DNA from 4 places in the Rhizobium sp. NZLR10 genome. Region 1 is predicted to be linked to each of the others. Evidence: riboswitches for the same ligand, from Rfam matches in the RefSeq annotation. Region 1 holds a riboswitch; each other region holds the start of a gene.
What was found. A riboswitch is a leader RNA that binds a small molecule or an ion and turns the genes downstream of it on or off. The one in region 1 is predicted to bind cobalamin.
Positions count from the first base shown of each region.

Region 2: linked by a shared signal. The riboswitch ahead of cobU (bifunctional adenosylcobinamide kinase/adenosylcobinamide-phosphate guanylyltransferase) and the one ahead of bluB (5,6-dimethylbenzimidazole synthase) in region 1 are both predicted to bind cobalamin.
Region 3: linked by a shared signal. The riboswitch ahead of HJB82_RS07455 (ABC transporter substrate-binding protein) and the one ahead of bluB (5,6-dimethylbenzimidazole synthase) in region 1 are both predicted to bind cobalamin.
Region 4: linked by a shared signal. The riboswitch ahead of HJB82_RS25605 (CbtB domain-containing protein) and the one ahead of bluB (5,6-dimethylbenzimidazole synthase) in region 1 are both predicted to bind cobalamin.

Region 1 covers NZ_JABDWE010000021.1:6,206-11,092, reverse strand. The annotation lists gene HJB82_RS26260 (DUF2865 domain-containing protein) at 1-717, shown strand, start outside; gene bluB (5,6-dimethylbenzimidazole synthase) at 722-1,411, opposite strand; cobalamin riboswitch at 1,453-1,638, opposite strand; gene HJB82_RS26250 (MFS transporter) at 1,995-3,410, shown strand; gene HJB82_RS26245 (HAMP domain-containing methyl-accepting chemotaxis protein) at 3,634-4,887, shown strand, end outside.
Region 2 covers NZ_JABDWE010000016.1:123,478-128,364, reverse strand. The annotation lists gene cobN (cobaltochelatase subunit CobN) at 1-843, opposite strand, end outside; gene cobW (cobalamin biosynthesis protein CobW) at 848-1,897, opposite strand; gene cobU (bifunctional adenosylcobinamide kinase/adenosylcobinamide-phosphate guanylyltransferase) at 1,902-2,426, opposite strand; cobalamin riboswitch at 2,558-2,954, opposite strand; gene HJB82_RS22840 (chloride channel protein) at 3,208-4,887, shown strand, end outside.
Region 3 covers NZ_JABDWE010000003.1:373,806-378,692, reverse strand. The annotation lists gene HJB82_RS07470 (hypothetical protein) at 24-587, opposite strand; gene HJB82_RS07465 (ABC transporter ATP-binding protein) at 689-1,453, opposite strand; gene HJB82_RS07460 (iron ABC transporter permease) at 1,450-2,481, opposite strand; gene HJB82_RS07455 (ABC transporter substrate-binding protein) at 2,487-3,503, opposite strand; cobalamin riboswitch at 3,677-3,933, opposite strand; gene blh (bifunctional sulfur transferase/dioxygenase Blh) at 4,189-4,887, opposite strand, start outside.
Region 4 covers NZ_JABDWE010000020.1:28,210-33,096, reverse strand. The annotation lists gene HJB82_RS25615 (bifunctional diguanylate cyclase/phosphodiesterase) at 1-203, opposite strand, end outside; gene HJB82_RS25610 (histidine phosphatase family protein) at 656-1,210, opposite strand; adenosylcobalamin (AdoCbl) riboswitch at 1,288-1,430, shown strand; gene HJB82_RS25605 (CbtB domain-containing protein) at 1,444-1,653, shown strand; gene HJB82_RS25600 (CbtA family protein) at 1,667-2,413, shown strand; gene HJB82_RS25595 (hypothetical protein) at 2,465-3,097, shown strand; gene HJB82_RS25590 (sulfite oxidase-like oxidoreductase) at 3,082-3,744, opposite strand; gene HJB82_RS25585 (sensor histidine kinase) at 3,936-4,887, shown strand, end outside.

The DNA of each region.
Region 1 (4,887 bases):
CTGATGTCTGCGCTCGATAGCAATGGCTGCAACAGCGAGAATTTCTATGCGCCTGACGAGCGCAGCGCCAACGACCCTGCCCCGAGCGTCGAGGAACAGGCGATGCGCTCCGATACCTTCATACCGCTCGGCGGTGGTGAGGAGGCCGACCCGCGCTACGGCCTGCCGCGAGCCGAGATGCTGTCGCCGGTCAGCACCATGTGCGTGCGCAGCTGCGATGGCGGTTTCTTCCCGATCAGCTCGAACGCCACTTCGGTCGATTTCGGCCGCGATGCCCAGACCTGCGCCAAGATGTGCCCGGGGATCGAAACCCAACTGTTCTATCGCGAGGTGACGAGCACCGAAGCCTCGAACATGATCTCGGTCGCGACCGGCACACCCTACAGCGCCATGAAAAACGCTTTTGCCTACAAGAACCGCACGCCCGGCGAAAAGACCTCCTGCGCCTGCAATCTCACCGCCTATTATGACGAGATGCGCGGCAAGCAGGCGGTAAGCCAGCCGCCGCAACAAGGCTCGATCACCACCATCCACACCAATCCGCCGGTGAAGGATGGTACGGCTGCCGCGCCGCAGCCATCCGTGCCGGAGCGCCCGTACGACCCAACGCAGAACAAGGTCCGCCAGGTCGGCCCGCAGTTCCTTGCCGGTGACCAGGGCTCGATCGATCTCGCCAATCCTGCCGCACCTGGCCCCCAACCCCAGCAGCAGCAGTAATTGGCTACGGCTCGGTCCGCCCCCAGCCGTCGTGGAAGACGAGTTCCTCGAGCGGCAGCCGCTGCCGCCAACCTTTGACGGAGAGTTCCGGCTGATCATAGAGCCGATCGACAAAACCGGCGCAGAGCCAGGCGACCACCTCGATATGCTCGGGTATGCCGAGAATCGTTTTCAGGTCGCCTTCGTGAAAGATGCTGACCCAGCCGATACCGATCCCTTCGGCGCGCGCCGCAAGCCAGAGATTCTGGATGGCGCAGACGGTGGAATAGCTATCCATCCGCGGATTGTGCGTCCTCCCCAGCACCACGCTGCCGCTGCGCGTGGGATCGCAGGTCACGCAGATGCCGAGCGGCGCCTCTGCGATGCCTTCGAGCTTGAGGGAGCGGTAGGCCTGCTGCCGTTCGCCCTCAAACATCAATGCCGCCTCTTCGTTCGCCTTGGCAAAGGCATCGCGGACGCGCGCGCGCACCGTTGGACTTTTCACCAGAATGAAATTCCACGGCTGCATGAAGCCGACGGAGGGTGCGTGATGAGCGGCCGTCAGCAGCCGTTCCACGACGTCGTCCGGCAAGGGGTCAGGCAGGAACTGGCTGCGAACGTCGCGCCGCGTCAAGATCGCATGATAGACGGCCTCGCGTTCGGCCAAGGAAAAACCGGACGCCGCCGGAAGGGCATCCTCATCAAAGGGTCGCATCGTCAAATCCCCAACAACGCAACCGCCCGCCGTCCGCGCGGGTTGGGTCTATCTTGCCAGGCCGGTCTTCTGACTTGGCGTCATCCGTCTGCCGCAGCCTTCCCGGCAAAGCCAGTGGCATGATTAGCGGCAGACGTCAGCCTTACAGCGTTGGGCACGTTCCGGTCTTGCACCGGATTCCCGATTCTCCCGCCTGGCCGGCGGGCACCTGACGGCGCATCTATTTCAGGAAAGCAGCGCTACGGCAAGCCGGGAGTCCCCTTCTCCCCAGCGGGGAGAAGGTGGCCCGAAGGGTCGGATGAGGGGGCCGCACGGCACACCATTCATTGCCCTTCGCCCGCGCTCACCGCATTCGCGACTTCGCCGCTCACCCCCTTGTATCTGCACGTTAGAGATTTTGTGCGATGGAACCCTCTCCTAAACAGCAAGAAACGGACACCCATCTGATTTGATCACCCGCGTCGGTTTGAAGCGGCTCGGCAGGCCGCAGCGTCGATTGTTTCTATATCCTAGCCGCTGGCGAAGGCGTATGGCTGAACAATCCACACCAGCATCCCGGTTGCCCGTGCCCCGCTTCACCCCGATGATCCTTGCGGTCGCCCTGTTCATGGAACAGATGGATTCGACCGTCATAGCCACCAGCCTGCCGGCGATCGCGGCCGATATCGGCACCTCGCCGATTGCGCTGAAGCTCGCCGTCACCAGCTATCTCGTGGCGCTGGCGATCTTCATCCCGATCAGCGGCTGGATGTCGGATCGGTTCGGCGCGCGTAACATCTTCCGTTTGGCGATCTTCGTTTTCATGATCGGCTCGGTCGCCTGCGCCTTTTCAAACTCGATCGCGGCCTTCGTCGTCGCGCGGCTGATCCAGGGCGCCGGCGGCTCGATGATGACGCCGGTCAGCCGCCTGCTGCTGGTCAGGGGAACGCCGCGCCACGAACTCGTCGATGCCATGGCCTGGCTGACCATTCCCGCGCTGATCGGCCCGATGATGGGCCCGCCGATCGGCGGTTTCCTCACCACCTATCTCAGCTGGCACTGGATCTTCTGGATCAACGTGCCGATCGGCGTGCTCGGCATCATCCTCGTCACGCGTTTCCTGCCGGCGGTCGGGCGGCGCAGCCCGCGGCCGATGGATTTTCCGGGCTTCTTCCTCTGCGGCATCGGCTTTTCCGGCTTCGTCTTCGGCCTGTCGGTGATCAGCCTGCCGGCCGTGCCCGTGATCTACGGGTATGTCACGGTGGCTATTGGCATCCTTGCCGGCCTCCTCTATCTCCTCCATGCCCGCCGCGCGCCCTATCCGCTTCTCGATCCGAAGATGTTCCGCTACCCGATGTTCCGAGCAGCGATCCTCGGCGCCTCGAATTTCCGCATGGGGCTCGGCGCTCTGCCTTTCCTGATGCCGCTGATGCTGCAGCTCGGCTTCGGCCTGACGCCGCTGCAATCAGGCTCGGTCACTTTCGTCAGCGCGCTCGGCTCCATGGGCTCGAAATTCGCCGCTTCGCGCACCTTCAATGCCTTCGGCTTCCGCACCGTGATATCGATCACCACCTTGCTGGCGGCGATCTTCCTCGGCATCAACGGCCTCTTTACCGTCGAAACGCCGCTGTATTTGATCATGGCCTGTCTGCTGATCGGCGGCCTGTTCCGCTCGATGGCCTTCTCGGGCGTCAACGCCATGGCCTTCGGCGATGTCGATGACGCCGACAGCAGCCAGGCAACCGCAATCAACGCCGTTGCCCAGCGGATCTCCATGGCAATGGGTGTGGCGATTGCCGGAGGCATCCTCGAAATTTCGAGCAGCTTCCACGGCGGCAGGCTGCTGGTATCGGATTTCCACATCGCCTTTTTCAGCGTCTCGGCGATTTCGGCGCTGGCCTGCATCACCTTCCTGCGCCTGCCGCGCGATGCCGGCGCCGAACTGACGACGCGCCGCCGCAAACGCCGCCAGCCCGAGCCCGAGCCCGAGCCCGAAGAGGCAATCGCGGAAAACAGCTGAGCAAGCCAAATCCCCGGCGGGCGCAATGGCGGATACGTGTGCTCCGGCATCCCTTTCCACTTTATGATTTATTCACACATCAAAGACACACTGCGTTTGCGCGTTTTGGGTTGCTATCAGACATGGGCATGAGTGCTCGTGATGTGACCGTCAGCGGCGATGCCCGTGTTGATACGCCGGTCGGGAACATCGCCGACCGAGCCGCAATTCCAGGCCCCGCGGAATGTTCCAATTTTTGAAAACGATGCCTCTGACAGCCAAGCTGGCGGCGATTATCGTTGCCGTCAATCTTTGCGGCATTTCCGCCTTCGCCACCTACACCTGGATGTACGAAACCAAGGCGTTAATCGACGGCGCCAAGGCAAACTGGTCCAAGGATGCGGAGCAGTTTGCGTCGCTGGCCGCGGGCGGCGTGAAATGGGGCAAGGCCAACGCCGTGCGTGAGGCCTATTCGCTTTACCGCGACGATCCATCACTCGATCTTGTGCAGTTTGCCGCCTTCAACGCCGAACCTTCGGCCGTCGATACCTGGACACGCGACGGCATCAGCGGCTTGCCCGCACCGGCCGATCTGGCAAAGAGCCTGAGCGCGAAGCCTGAGAAAACCACGATCGACGACAGCGGAATATCTGCCGGCGTTGTGACGATCATCGCGCCGCTTCCGTTGGATAAATCGGGCAAGGCGACCGGTTATGTCGTTACGAACTGGTCTGTCGAAAAAATCGCTGCCGAAGTCAGGCAGAAGGTTCTGATTTCGCTGCTGACGCAGTTCATGATCACCGCCATGGCCGTTGTCGCTTTCCTTCTCGCTATGCGCAGCCTCGTCGGCCGGCCGATCCGGATCATCAGCGAACGGATCAGCGCCTTGCAGAAAGGCGATCTGGCCTCTCCCGTCACCTACAGGGAAAATGGCGATGAGATCGGGTTCCTGGCACGTGCCTTGGAAGTCTTCCGTAACGAGGCAATTGCCAAGGTCGAGAGAGAGCAAGCCGCTGCCGAGCAGAGCGCCTCGTTCGATGTCGAACGGGCACGCAACGCATCGTTGACGGAAGAGGCCAACAACGCTCAGCGGCTGGTCATGAACGCGCTCGCCAATGAATTGGAAAAGCTTGCCGCCGGTGACTTCTCGATACACTTGGCCGATCTCGGCCCCGAATTCGATAAACTGCGGCAGGATTTCAACCGCATGGTCGAAGCGGTCGCGGCAGCACTGACGGAGATCAAGACCGCTTCCGTTGCGGTTGAAGGTGGGTCAAGCGAAATAGCCTTCTCCGCCGATCAGCTCGCCAAGCGAACCGAGCAACAGGCCGCAGCCTTGGAACAGACCGCCGCCGCACTGGATGAGGTGACCACCACGGTCAGAGCATCGTCGCAACGGGCCGAAAATGCCGGGAAGCTTGTCGAGGAGACAAAGCGCAGCGCTCATGTCTCAGCGACCGTGGTTCGTGACGCGATCGGAGCGATGGACCGGATTCAG
Region 2 (4,887 bases), on a different contig from region 1:
GACATCGGGTTTCAGTGCCGCAAACACGCTTTCGAGAATACCTGTCGAGACGGGGTCCTTGAGGCTATAGGCAAAAACCGGCAGTGGCCGCAGGCCGAGCGCCGCCAGCGCTTCGACCAGTGCCTCGATCGGGGCGGTCTCGCCGCTCTGGACGAGGGCGCGGTAGAAGCTGATGGCGACGATTGGCCCAAACGCCACCTCCTCCGTCGAATGTGGGATACCCCCCTGCTCGACGGACGAAGGCGGCGCGACATGCGAACCGGCAACCTGCCGCCACTCCTGCACCCCGATCAGCCCCCGCCCCGGCCACCAGATGCCCGCCTTCATCAAAGGCACTGCCGGCGCCGGCTTCTCGGCACCTGACAACATCGCCGAGGCATAATCGAGAAAGCCGCGCGCATTGGCGTCGCCGCCTTCGATCAGATAGGCCCAGAGCGCATTCATATCGTCGAGATCAACGTTGGAAAAAGGAACGAGCCCCGCATCCGGCCGGGCATCGCCCGGCAAGACCGCAATCAGCGCACCGGCGCGGGACGCTGCCGCGTGCAGCGCCTCCAGCGTATAGTGGAAATAGCTGGCACCGCCGAGCGCACGCACGATGATGAGCCTGGCATGCCGCGCCGTGCGTTCGACATAGGTATCGACCGACATCGGATGCTTGAGGCTCATCAGGCTGGCAAGTCTCAGCGAAGGCGCCGCCCCATGCTCGCGATGGGCGGCTGCGATGGCGGCAAGCTCGCTGTCGGCGGCCGACAGGAACACGATATCGCCCGGCGTCTGCCCGAGGTCGATCGCCTCCTCGCAGTCGCTGATCGTTCCCTGTTGGGCCAGAAGCAGATGCATGGGATTACGCCAGCGCCTCGATCGCCGCCCTAACAGCGTCCTGGTCCATCTCGTGCAGACCGATGACCACGAGGCGCGTGGCGCGCGTTTCGCTCGGGGCCCAGGCACGGTCGAAATAATGGTCGATGCGGCTGCCGACGGCCTGGATCTGCAGGCGCATCGGCTTGCCGGCGACATCGACGAAACCCTTGAGACGCAGTACGTCATGGTCGGCGATAATCGTCTTCAGGCCAGCAATGAAGCCGGCGGGATCGGCGACCGGGCCGAGTTCGACGACGAAGCTGTCGAATTCGTCATGGTCGTGCGGCGCGCCGTCCTCATGCTCCAGCTCGTGATGCGATTTGCGGTTGGCGACATCGTCCTCCGTGCCGATGCCGAGGCCGAGCAGAATTCCGGCCGACACCTCGCCATTTTTCGCCTCGATCATCACCGGCTTGCGCACCGTGCGGGAGGCGACCTCGTCGCGAACCCTGATAAGGCCGGCAGCGTCGATCAGGTCGGTCTTGTTGAGTACGATCAGATCGGCGCAAGTCAGCTGATCCTCGAACAACTCCTCGATCGGGCTTTCGTGATCGAGCGATTCATCTGCGCCGCGCGCCGCCTCGACGGCATCGTGGTCGTCGGCGAAACGGCCGGCGGCGACAGCCGCGCTGTCGACCACGGTAATGACGCCATCGACCGTCACCTGGGTGCGAATGTCAGGCCAATTGAAGGCCGCGACCAGCGGCTGCGGCAGGGCAAGGCCCGAGGTTTCGATGACGATATGGTCGGGCCGCTGTTCACGCTCGAGCAACTTCGTCATCGTCGGGATGAAATCGTCGGCGACGGTGCAGCAGATGCAGCCATTGGTCAGCTCGATGATATCGTCCTCGGTGCAATTGTCAGCGCCGCAGCCCTTCAGCACCTCGCCATCGACGCCGAGATCGCCGAACTCGTTGATGATGAGCGCGATCTTTTTGCCGCCGGCATTGGTGAGCAGGTTGCGGATCATCGTCGTCTTGCCGGCGCCGAGAAAGCCGGTAATGACGGTTGCGGGAATTTTCTGCTGGTTCATGAACTTAACCCTTCATTTTCAACGGCAGGCCTGCCGCGATGAAATAGACTTCGGCGGCCTTGGCCGCAATTGATTGGTGCAGCCGGCCGGCATGATCGCGGAATTCCCGCGCCATGCGATTATCCGGCACGATGCCGAGGCCGACCTCATTGGAAACGAAAACGAGCTGCGCCTTCGCCTGCGGCAGAAAATCGGTGAGCGCGGCAAATTCCGCCGCCATATCGCGCTCATCCATCATCAGATTGGTGACCCAGAGTGTCAGGCAATCGATGAGCACGACGCCGCCCTCGCGGTCGATAGCGTCAAGCTTGCCGACGAGATCGAGCGGCTCTTCATGCGTCGTCCAGGACGGGCCGCGATCGGCTCTATGTTGGGCAATGCGCGCCTGCATTTCCTCATCCCAGGCGCGGCCGGTCGCGAGATAATGGCGGTCGAGGCCGATCGAAATGACAAGGGACTCGGCGAAGCGGGATTTCCCCGAACGGGCGCCGCCGAGGATGAAGACGGTGTTGGAGGGAGCGGTCGTCATGCGCAGACGCCCCTTTGGTGGGATGCCGCACCCCACCCACTCGATCGCGCCGCACAAGGCCGCGCCGAATTCAATCGTTCAGCCAAAACAACCTCCGTGCTGGCAGCGGGCCTCTTGCCCAGGGTTGGGCTTCTCGCCCGGCACGGGATGGCAGGTCTCCTGGCTCGCGGTTATCGGCCGCGATCGGGGCAGACCGGAAACCGGTCGCCCTGATCGTGCCAGCGGATCTGCCTCGCCTTCCCGGCTGCATCGATGAAAAGGTGGACGATTCGTAGACTTAAGAGGCGTCCGACCCCGGTTGATCATCATGCATGTCCAGTGGCTTTTCCGGCATGTCGCCCGTCCCGCCCGCTTGCATTATTGCAAGCCGCCGGCCGGAAGGGCTCGATGCCGGATGGAAGACCCTGACCGCTCTACAGTCGCGGGGTCGGCTGTGATGAAGGCGCCCGGCTTGGGTCCGCCCCGTCACATTCCCTTTTCATCCGGAAGGCGTAACACCGATCCGGAACCATCCGTTATATCCGAGGATGGTCAGGTGACCATCCGTTGAGGGATGGTTAGGCAAGCTCAGGGGTGAAGTCAACCGCCCTCGACGGCCGGCAGTGGCTAGACAGGCGAGGCAACGCCAGCAACACGACTTACCCTACCTAAAACATCGTCATTTATCAGATACTTACGTCACAAATATTTATCCAGGGCGCCGGCTTTTCGCCACAATTGCACTGCAAGCGGACTGCGCCATCGCCCTTGACCGGGCCTCTTCCTGCCTAGTTGTCTTGCCATGCTTATGCAATTGGATCGGCGCCGGTTCCGAGCGCTGCGTGTTTTCTTCGACCCGGGGCGGCTGCGGGCGCTGACCCGCCGCAGTGAGGTCGGCCTGTCGCTGGCGGGTGCCGTCGTCGGCATCACCTCGGGTCTCGCCGTCACCGGCATGAGCTACGTCTCCAATCAACTGCATCAGATGGTCTTCGGCATCGACGACAGCGAGCGGCTGAGCTCGTCGGTGATCGACGACAAGCTGCTGCTTCTCACTGCCCCCGTCATCGGTGGCGTCCTGCTCGGCCTGTTGCTGTTCGTACTGGCGAAACGGCGCAAGAAACCGATGGTTGACCCGATCGAGGCCAATGCGCTGCATGGCGGCCGCCTGTCCTTGACCGACAGCATCATCGTTGCCGTGCAGAACCTGATTTCCAACGGGTTCGGCGCCTCCGTCGGCCTCGAGGCCGGCTATACCCAGCTTGCCGCCGGCCTCGCCTCGAAATTCGGCCTGAAGCTGCAGCTTCGCCGCTCCGATCTGCGCACCCTCGTCGGCTGCGGCGCGGCGGGCGCTATCGCCGCTGCCTTCAACGCGCCGCTGACCGGCGCCTTCTACGCCTTCGAGCTGATCATCGGCACCTATACGATCGTCTCGCTGACCCCTGTGGTCGTCTCGGCCCTGGTTTCCACCCTCATCGCAAGGCTGCTCACCCACGGCGATTTCACCATCGACATCGGCAGCTTCGGCGCAGTCGTGCCGGCCGATTATATCCCGGCTATGCTGCTCGGTGGCTTCTGCGCTGGCGTCGGCATCCTGATCATGCAGGGCGTCTCCTTCGTCGAGGAGCTGGCGCGCAAGAGCTCGATCGCCCCGCCCTTCCGCCCGGCGCTCGGCGGCATCGTCGTCGGACTTCTGGCGATGATTTCGCCACAGGTGCTCTCGGCCGGCCACGGCGCGCTGCATCTCAATCTCTCCCGCGAGGTGGCGATCCCGGCGCTGATCGGCCTCTTCCTGTTGAAATCCCTGGCCTCGGCGATCTCGATCGGCTCCGGCTTCAGGGGCGGCCTGTTCTTCGCCTCACTGTTCATGGGCGCCCTGCTCGGCAAGCTCTTTGCCTATTGCGGCCCCTATTTCGCCGATGCGACGCTGACGCCCGTCATCTATGCCGTCGTCGGCATGAGCTCGCTCGCCGTCGCCGTCATCGGCGGGCCGCTGACGATGACGTTCCTGGCGCTCGAAATCACCGGCGATTTTCCGATCACCGCTCTAGTGCTCGCCGCCGTCATCACCTCCTCACTCGTCGTCCGCTCAACCTTCGGCTATTCCTTCGCCACCTGGCGCTTCCACCTGCGCGGCGAAAGCATCCGCAGCGCCCACGACGTCGGCTGGATCCGTAACCTGACAGTGGACAAGCTGATGCGCGCCGACGTCAAGACGGCAAGGGCGGGTATTTCGCTGGAGGAATTCAAGCAGGCCTTCCCGATCGGCTCGACCCAGCGCGTCATCCTCGTCGAGGAGAGCGACAAATATGCAGGCCTCGTGCTGGTGCCGGAGATCTACGCCAACCCGACCGACGTGCAGGACGAGGGCAAGACGCTTGCCGATTTCATCCACTACCGCAACGATTTCCTACAGCCACAGATGAATGCCAGGCAGGCGGCGGCGATCTTCGACAAGAGCGAAAGCGAAGCACTCGCCGTCGTC
Region 3 (4,887 bases), on a different contig from region 1:
ACGACGTGCATGAAATCAGAGGCCTAAGACAGCGCCGGTCCCGGCTGTCTTGCAACCAGCGCACGGCCACCCGCCGCGCCGGCATGAAGGCAGATGAGCCCGATCGCAGCGATAGAATTGATCAGCAGGACATTTGCCACGACCGACGCCGAAAACGCGCTCTCGCCTGACGGAAGCACCGCCGTTGCGGCAAAGAGTACGCCTTCATAGGCAACGAAGCCGGCCATGAAGGCGCCAGCCGCGGTGACGGCAAGGTCCGCCGCGAGACGAAGCACTCCGAGCGCTGCCGCCAGAGATGCGATTGCAGCGATACCGATCGCCAAGCCCCAGGCATAACTGTCCCAAGTCTGGGGATAACCGAGCAGGAGATATCCGACCATCTGGTTGGCGAGCCAGGCCAGCAAAACCGCCGTCACCGCCATCCGCCGAGGAAGAATGACCGCTGACACCGCCGCCAAGGCCACGAAGGGCGTCACGCAGGCAAAAAGCAGGCTGAGAGCGACGCTAGCACCTGAAATGATGACGACCCAGGCGACCGCGAAACCGGGAACGACCGGGCGCAGGGGAAACTGATTTCTTTCGAGCATCGCGAAACTCCGTTCGACCGGGCGCCCGCGCCCCAGGAAATCATACGCCAGTCCTGGAAAAATGCCAGTAAGCCTCTCCCTGAGAACGAATTCCCAGCCGCTCAATCCATGACGTATTGGATATGATGCCGGCCATGCACGGCCGATTTCTGGACATGGGCGCGAACGCCGAAAACACGGGCGATCATATCCTCCGTCAGCACATGCTCCGGTGCGCCCGAGGCGACGACCTCGCCCTTCTGAAGCACCGCCAGGCTGTCGCAGAACATCGCCGCCAGGTTGAGATCGTGCAGCGCGACGATGCAGGTGATGCCGAGTTTCGAGATCAGTTGGAGAATGTCGAGCTGATGCTGGATATCGAGATGATTGGTCGGCTCGTCGAGCAACAACTCGCTCGGCGCCTGCGCCAGCGACCGCGCGATATGGACACGCTGGCGCTCGCCGCCCGACAGCGTCTGCCAGAGCTGGCCCGCCCGCTCCCCCATGTCGACCCGTAACAAGGCCTCATCGACCGCGGCATCGTCCTCCGCGCCCCAGGGCGAGAGCAGCCCGCGATGTGGCGTGCGGCCGAGCCGCACCGCGTCGCGCACCGTCAGCTGCGTATCGGTCGTCGACTGTTGCTCGACGAAGGCGATGCGCCGCGCAAGGGCTGCGCGTGACAGCGAGGCGATATCGTCTTCGCCCAGCCGGATGACGCCACTGCGGACCTTCCGCAGCCGGCAGATCAGCCTGAGCAGGCTCGATTTGCCGGAGCCGTTCGGCCCGAGCAGACCGAGCACCTTGCCCTTTGCCACCGTCAGGCTGACGCCGTTGACGATGACCGTGTCGCCGGCGGCGAAACTCACCGCATCGATGGTAATGCTCATGCACTCCTCCGGACGCGATAGAGGATGACGGCGAAGGCCGGCGCGCCGAAGAGCGCCGTGACGACGCCGATCGGCAGGACCTGCTGCGGGATGATGATGCGCGAGACGATATCGGCGCCGACCATGTAGATTGCGCCGCCGAGCGCCGTTGCCGGCAGCAGCCGCCGATGGCCCGGCCCGACGAGAAAGCGGGCGGCATGCGGAATGACGAGGCCGACGAAGCCAATCGAGCCCACCACGCTGACGACGCTTGCCGTCATCGCCGCCGTCAGGCCGAACAGCAGGATCTGGACGCGGCGCACGGCAATGCCGAGCGAGGCCGCCGCATCCGTGCCGAAGGAGAAGGCGTCGAGCGCCCTGACATGGACCATGCAGATGACGAAGCCGGCAAGCGCGATCGGCACCGAGAGATAGACATCCGGCCAGCGCACGCCGCTGAGCGACCCCAGAAGCCAGAACAGGATGCCGCGCGCCTGCTCGGCATTCGCCGATGTCGTCACTATGTAGGAGGTCAGCGCATTGAAGAGCTGCGAGCCGGCGACGCCGCAAAGGATGATGCGCTCGCCGGTTCCCCCCGCACCCGTCGCAAGGAAGCCGATCAGCAGAAAGGCGATGACCGCGCCGATGAAGGCGCCGCTCGACAGGCCGAAAACACCGTAGCCGAAGCCGAGGATCATCACGCACACCGCTCCCGTCGAGGCGCCGGCAGAGATGCCGAGCACGTAGGGTTCGGCCAGCGGATTGCGCAGCAGCGCCTGCAGCACGGCGCCACAGAGCGAGAGCGACGCGCCGGCGCTGGCCGCAACCAGCGCCCGGCTCAGCCGATAATCCCAGACGATGCCCTGGTGGATGCGGCTGAGCTCGAAATCCGTGCCGAACAGCCGGTTCGACACCGCCTCCGCCGTGGTCGCTAGCGGGATCGCGATCTCCCCGATCGAAACAGCGAGACTGATCATCAGGCCGAGAAGCAGAAAGGCAGAAATGGTGAGCGCGCCAAGCGCCCACCATCCGTGTTGTCTGACCGACATTGCCTTCACTGCGAGAGACCGAAGGACTTGATGCCGTTCGCCAAGGTCTCGATGCCGTCGATCGTACGGATCGTCGGGTTCATCGATTGCGCGTCCATCATCACGAAGTGCTCGTTCTTGACCGCGTCAAGCTCCTTGGTCACCGGGTCGTTCTCGAGAAAATCGATCTTGACCTTCGGATCGTCGGCGGCGTAGCGGCGCCGGTCCATGGTCGCCAACACGATAACCGCCGGGTTCACCTGAGAAATGGTTTCCCAGCCAACCAGCGGCCATTCCTCTTCGGTTGTCACGACATTCCTGGCGCCGATCGCCTTCAGGATATAGGCAGGCGCGCTGTTCTTGCCAGCGATGAAAGCATCGCCATTGACTTGCTTGCTGGAGAACCAGAAGACGATGGGCAGGTTCTTGCCCGATGCGCCTGATATCGACGCGACGGCATCCGCCTCGCGCTTCTTCAACTTGGAAATCAGCGCATCGCCGCGCTCCCTCACGTCGAAGATCTCCGAGAGCTCGGCGATCTCACGGTAGACCAGCTCCATCGTGAACAGCTCCTTGCGCACACCGTCGCCGCCATCGGTGTTGACCTTGGCGACGCAATCGGCCGGCGCGAGATAGGTATTGATCCCGAGATCCTGGAACTGCTCCCGCTTGCCGACGGAGCCCTGCGCGCCGACATGCCATTCGAACTCGGCCGCCACCAGGTCGGGCTCCCGCCCAACAACGGATTCGAAGCTCGGATCATTGTCGGCGAGACGCTTTATCTTGCTGTTAGCCTCGGCATATTGCGGCAGGACGGGACCTACCCAGACGGCCGTACCAGCAATCTTCTCGGCAAGGTCGAGCGAGAAGAGAATTTCAGTCATGCCCTGGCCGATCGAAACGATCTTCGACGGCGCCTTCTGGAACGTCACCTGCTGACCGCAATTGGTGATGGTCAAAGGATATTGGGTGGCGGCAAGGCTCGGTGCCGCAAGGCCGATCAGCCCGAAGGCAAATGTCATGGTGGCGAGAATCTGGCGCATGAAAAACCTCGATTGAAGAGAAAAAGCATGGTTATGCCGCACCCGCGGCCGAAGGCACGGTGATACGTGCGCTAACCGCAGGAGGCCCAATCGAGACGGATGCATGCCGAAATTCGGCGAAGGTTCAGAAGGTCAATCATGTCTGTTCCTTGTCCGGGCATCCCCGCCCGGTTGATTGGATCGTGATTGACGGCAGGTCTCCTGGCTTGCGGATATCCGTCGGTTCATCCGCCTTCCCGCGATATCTCGCAGTGGCAGGGCTATAAGCCCTTCAGAGATGGCCAGTCGCTGGCCACACCTGAGATGATCGACAATCCGCATACAGTTGCGGGGGCAGCCACGGTCTCGGTCCCTGCTGGGTCGTCCTTACCGTGTTCCCTATTAATCCCCTTGGAGTCATCTTCAGGGAACCGTCGCCCCCAGTTACGTCGCCTGCCCGCAAGACGTCAATGCCTATTGCGGAGGATTGGGTTCGTGCGGGTGAAAAATAGAGACGGAACGTAGGGGGCCTGTTGGCCGGTGTAATACCTGCATCCTCGCCTCCTCAGGATGAGGCTCTCTTGAGCGTTGGCGCCGCTTTCTCCCGTTCCCGCTGTCGTGAGCGCGGCATCCGCCAACGTCCCTGATGCTGATGTGCGCAGCCCGAGAGGGCGAAACCTCGAAGCACGCCGCACGCTACTTCTTGCTACAACGCATCCAGCGGTATCTTCAGATACCGCCGCCCATTTCCCTCCGGCTCCGGCAATCTGCCTCCCCGAATATTCACCTGTAGCGCGTGCAACATCAGTTTCGGCTTCGGCAGCGTGCGGTCGCGCGCCTGGCGCAGCGCCACAAAGCCGGCCTCGTCGATGCCTGATATATGCGGGTTACCGTTTTTCTGGGCGGCCACCTTGCTTTCCCAGCGCGCGTGGCGCCCGCCGGGCTGATAGTCGTGGCCGGAAAAGAGCCGGGTCTCATCGGGCAGCGACAGGATGACCTGGATCGAGTGCCAGAGGGCGCTGGCGCTGCCGCCGGGGAAATCCGTGCGCGCCGTGCCGGAATCCGGCGTAAATACGGTGTCGTGCACGAAGGCGGCATCGCCGATCAGATAGGTCACCGAAGCAAGCGTATGGCCGGGCGAAAACATCACACGGGCTTCAAGCCCACCGATCTCGAAGGTGTCGCCATCGGCAAACAGCCGGTCCCACTGCGAGCCGTCGGTTTCGAGTGCCGGCAAGTTGTAGATCTCCTTCCAGAGCACCTGGACGTCGGTGACATGGGCGCCGATCGCCGTCGGCGCGCCGGTCTTTCTCTTGAGGTAATGCGCGGCGGAGAAATGATCGGCATGCGGATGCGTGTCGAGGATCCACGCGACCGTCAGCCCCTCGCTGTCAATATGAGCGAG
Region 4 (4,887 bases), on a different contig from region 1:
AGCACCGAATAGATGAAGCTCATGGCGCCGGCGATACCGAGCGCCAGAACGAGCTTGTCGGCGCCGTATTCGCCGAAACCGGTCATGAAGAAGACAAGGCTGTCGTCAAGCTGCAACAGCGCGCCGAGGAGCCAGAGGGTTATCCCAAGCCCGACAATCGACACGCATTGCCTTCCGGCCTTGCTTTGGAAAAACACCGGCATATGGTCTTCTCCGACTCCACCCGCGCCGAAGTAATCATGAAAGTCTGAAATGTTCGTTGAAACCAGAAGGCGAATTATCAGAGGGGCAGCCTATGGCTGTGCCGTGGAGGGACTGAGGGCGCTTTCGCGGAACCGGGTAAAACGCTGAGCGCGATCGTCGTCGTGGTTGCAGACCGGCAGGCGGGGGAAAGAACGAAGGCGAGCGTGCCGTGGCACCGCTCGCCCTTTTCGTGCTTCAGGCGGTAACGATCAGCAGCGGTACGCTGACGATGAGACCGACCAGAACCGCAATTGTGGCGACACGCACCAAACGCAGGCGCCGCGTGCGCTCCCCACTCCAGTCATATGTCATGTCTTCCATCTCCTTGGGACAAGGAAGTAGTCCCGGTAGAACCGGGTTCAATAGAGATGACGCGATTTGCTTGTGTAAGGCTGGATAAAATGAGGGATCGCTAATGCTGGAATCGCAGAGACCAGCGCCGTCCATTGCTGGTCATGCGAACAATGCCAAGCGGCTCGACGTCGACGAGCCAGAAGGAGGAGAGCGGCGCCTGAAGTACGTACGCGATCGCCGCTCGGATGACGGCCGCGTGGCTGACGGCGATCACACGGCCGCCGAGAGCGGATTCATTGTCCATCCAACCGCCGACACGTGTTCTGAGATCAACAAGGCTCTCGCCCCCGTGCGGAGCCGCTTCAGGATCGCACATCCAGGCCATGAGGTTCTCCGGCTCTTCTGCCTCGATCGCTGCGATCGACCTGCCGGCCCAGCGCCTGTGATCGCAGTCGCGAAGCGCCTGATCTATCCGGGCGTCGAGGCCGAGGGCTTCGGCCGTCTGGCGGGCGCGCAAAGCCGGGCTGGTGACAATACGATCGGCGCGGGGCAGGGCGGTCATCCTGGCCGCTTCTTCCGCGGCCTTGTTGTCCAGCGGTTCATCGAGCGGGAACAGGGCCTTGCGGCTCGCTGCAGTCGCGCCGTGGCAGATCCAGATAAGACGCGTATTCACGGTCGTTGCGATCTCCGGATAGCGGTGGGAACAGCCCTTCGCCGCTTCATGAAGTTTCGTTGACAGGCTCTTCGGCCTGCAGATATAACCGTGCTGTTGCGGGTTTGGAAGCCGGTGTAAATCCGGCACGGTCGCGCCGCTGTGACCAGCGTGTCGAAGGTTCTTCGCGCTGGAAGTCAGACCCTGCCGCATAAGCACTCTTTCGACTGAACGCGTCATTCCCGGAGGAATACATGTCTGACACCACTTTTGCGCCCGTCGCGGCACCGGCGCCAATCCCGGTAGGAGAAATCCTGCCTTGGGCGATCTTCGGCGGCCTGTTGATGCTGATCGCCATCTATTTCGTCGGCACCGAGGAAGGCGCGATGGCGCTGTTCAACGGCATGTATGTGCACGAATTCGTGCATGACGGCCGTCATCTCCTCGGCTTTCCCTGCCACTAAGGGGGATCCTGACATGGTCGGAAATCTTCTACTTCGCGGCATGCTCGCGGGGCTGATCGCTGGCATTCTGGTTTTTGCTTTCGCGCATATCTTCGGCGAGCCGCTGGTCGATGCGGCGATCGCCTTCGAGGAGGCGAGCGCCCAGGCGGCGGGCGAAGCTGCCGAACCTGAGATCGTCAGCCGTGCCACGCAGGCCGGTCTTGGCCTCTTCACCGGCGTCATGGCCTACAGCATTGCCGTCGGCGGGCTTTTCGCGCTCGCTTTCGCTTTCGTGCACGGCCGCATCAGCAGGCTTTCGGCACGCGGCACCTCGGCGGTCATCGCCCTTGCCGCCTTCGTGGCGATCGTCGTCGTTCCCGGTATCAAGTATCCGGCCAATCCGCCGGCGGTCGGCAATCCCGATACGATCGGCGTCAGGACCGAGCTGTTCTTCCTGATGATCGTCGTCTCGATCGCTGCTTTGATTGCCGCGGTGGCGCTGTCGCGGCGCCTTTCCGAGCGTTTCGGTCTGTGGAACGGGGCGATCATCGCCGGCATCACCTATCTCGTCTTCATGGGCCTGGTGCTCTATTTGCTGCCGTCGATCAACGAAGTGCCGGAGAAGTTCTCGGCGATGGTGCTCTGGCGTTTCCGCACGACCTCGCTCGGCATGCAGGTGATCCTCTGGGCAACGCTCGGTCTTGGCTTCGGAGCGCTGGCGGAAAAGCTGCTTGCCGTGAAGGGCGGGCAGCGGGCTCGACCGGCACCGGCATTTCACTGAACGCATCGAGGGGCGCCGCCTTGCCGGCGCCCTCAAGTTTTTCGAGCGAGTATGAAAAGCAGCAAAACCATATCGATTCTGTCGACGGCGTTTGCCGCCGCCGCTTGGTTTTGTGCGGTTGGCGAAAACGCGCTTGCCCATAGCCGCAGCGTCGGCGGCAGCGATACCGGCCTCGATATCCCGGAAATCTCGCATGGCGAGATGGCGGTGATTTCAGACTACCGCGGCGAAATTATCGGGTTGGCGTCACGCGCGACTGATACAAACGAGCTGTTCCGGCGCGTTCTGAACTATGCCGAAATCCAATATTCCTATTGTCTCTGGGGGCGGATGCCGGGCAGCGTGAGCGACGAGGAGAGCCCGTTCAACGAATGTGCTCATGCTTATCTCGCGGCGGCCAAGGCGGTATTGCTTGAGATGCGTGAGATGCCGCGGGAGGCCGTTGCGGCTAATGAAATCATTTCCGCGGTCGATGCCGACATGGTGCGGCGCAGCCTGGCACTCATCACTTGCAGGTTCAGCGGCGAGGCCTTCAACACAGCCGATGTCGTCAAGCCGCGCTGGAGCAAAGTGCCGTTTCATCCCGCCAGCATGGCGTCGCTGACGGGGCTCGCCGCTCTGTTCGCCCTTGTGACGTTTGCGCTGGGCCGCTTTCTGCGGCCGAAGGCTCAATCGTCGGAATAGCGCTGCTCGCGCCACGGATCGCCATAGATGTGGTAACCGTTCTTTTCCCAAAAGCCGGCCTGGTCGGCGGGCATCAGCTCGATGCGGCGCAGCCATTTGGCGCTTTTCCAGAAATAGAGATGCGGTACGACGAGGCGCATCGGGCCGCCGTGATCCGGCGTCAGCGGCAGGCATTCCCACGATGTCGCAAGGATCGCATCCTCGGCGGCGAAATCGGCAAGCGGCAGGTTGGTGGTATAGCCGTCATAACTCGTCAGCATGACGTAACCGGCTTCGGGCTTTGGCATGGCGCGATCGAGCAGATCGCGGGTCGAAACGCCTTTCCATTTGTTGTCGTAGCGCGACCAGGTGGTGACGCAGTGGATATCGCTGACCTTGGTGCTCTGCTCGATCGCCTGGAAGTCGGTCCAGGTTAGGGTGAGCGGCGTTTCGACGAGGCCGCGCAGCTCGAGACGCCAGCTATTCGTGGAGATGACGGGCTGCTGGCCGAGATCGAGCACCGGCCAGTTTTTGACGAGGTGCTGGCCGGGCGGCAGGCGCTCAGCTTCGGGACGGCTGATGCGGCCGGTCAGGAATTTACCTTCAGCCGCCCATCGACGCTTGGAGCTGGTGAGCTTGCTGTCGGCGGGCGTCTGGTCGTCGCTCATGATCGGGTTCCCTACAATGCCGCAATAGGACATCGGCCTTTGCCGGGTGTCAAGTTTCGACGGGCCCTTGGAAATCACTGTGGGTATTATTAGACTTGTGCCGTCGGGTATGCCTCACTGGGGAGTGGAGGCAGAAAGGGGAGGAGCAGGATCTGTCTTCGAGATATCGTGCGATAGCGGCGCTGCTGGTGATGCCGCTGATCATCTTCGTCTTCTTCACCTATGGAGGCGCGATCGCGACGCGCGCCTATATGGGGGAAGCTTCGGCGCAGGCGAGAACGGCGCTGCGCCTTGCCGTCTCGGCGCTCAGCGGTCATCTCAACCGCTACGAGGCGCTTCCGGCGCTGATCGCCGATCACGACGATATCAAGGAACTGGTGAGTGCGCCTGAAGATGCAGCACTGCGCGGCGCGGCCAATCTCTATCTCAAGGAGATCAACGGGCTGCTGAAATCCTCCGACATTTATGTGGTCAAGCCGGACGGAGAGACGATCGCGGCGAGCAATTACGATGGACCGGGAAGCTTCGTCGGACAGAATTTCAGCTATCGGCCCTATTTCCAGGAGGCGATCGAAGGCCGGCAGGCGCGGTTCTATGCGCTCGGCACCACCTCGCTGAAGCGGGGCTATTATTTCGCTGCGCCGATCCGGGCCGGCGCGGATATTCGCGGCGTCATCGTCTTCAAGGTCGATATCGACATGATCGAATCCTCCTGGGGCGGCGGCGAATACAAGATCTTCGTCTCCGATCCGGAGGGCATCATCTTCATGTCCGGCAGCCCGGAATGGCTCTACGGTGCAATCCTGCCGCTGACGGCCGACCGCATAGCGCGAACGGAAGCGTCGCGGCGTTATGCCAATGCCAGGCTGACGGCACTGCCAGTGACCCGCCAGCGCCTTGAGCCGCACGAGCTGATGACGCTCACTGGCGAGCGCGGTTCGAGCGAATATCTGGTGCTGTCGCACTACATGCCGGCCGAGGACTGGACGGTGAACGTGCTGATGGAGACGAGTTCCATCCGCACCCAGGCGCGCACCGCGCTTGCGGCGGTTTTTCTCGTCCTCTGCATTGCCGGGCTCGCGGTTGCTGTTCTGCGGCAGCGGAGGGCGCGCTTGGCCGAGCGCATGCAGATGCAGGCTGAAG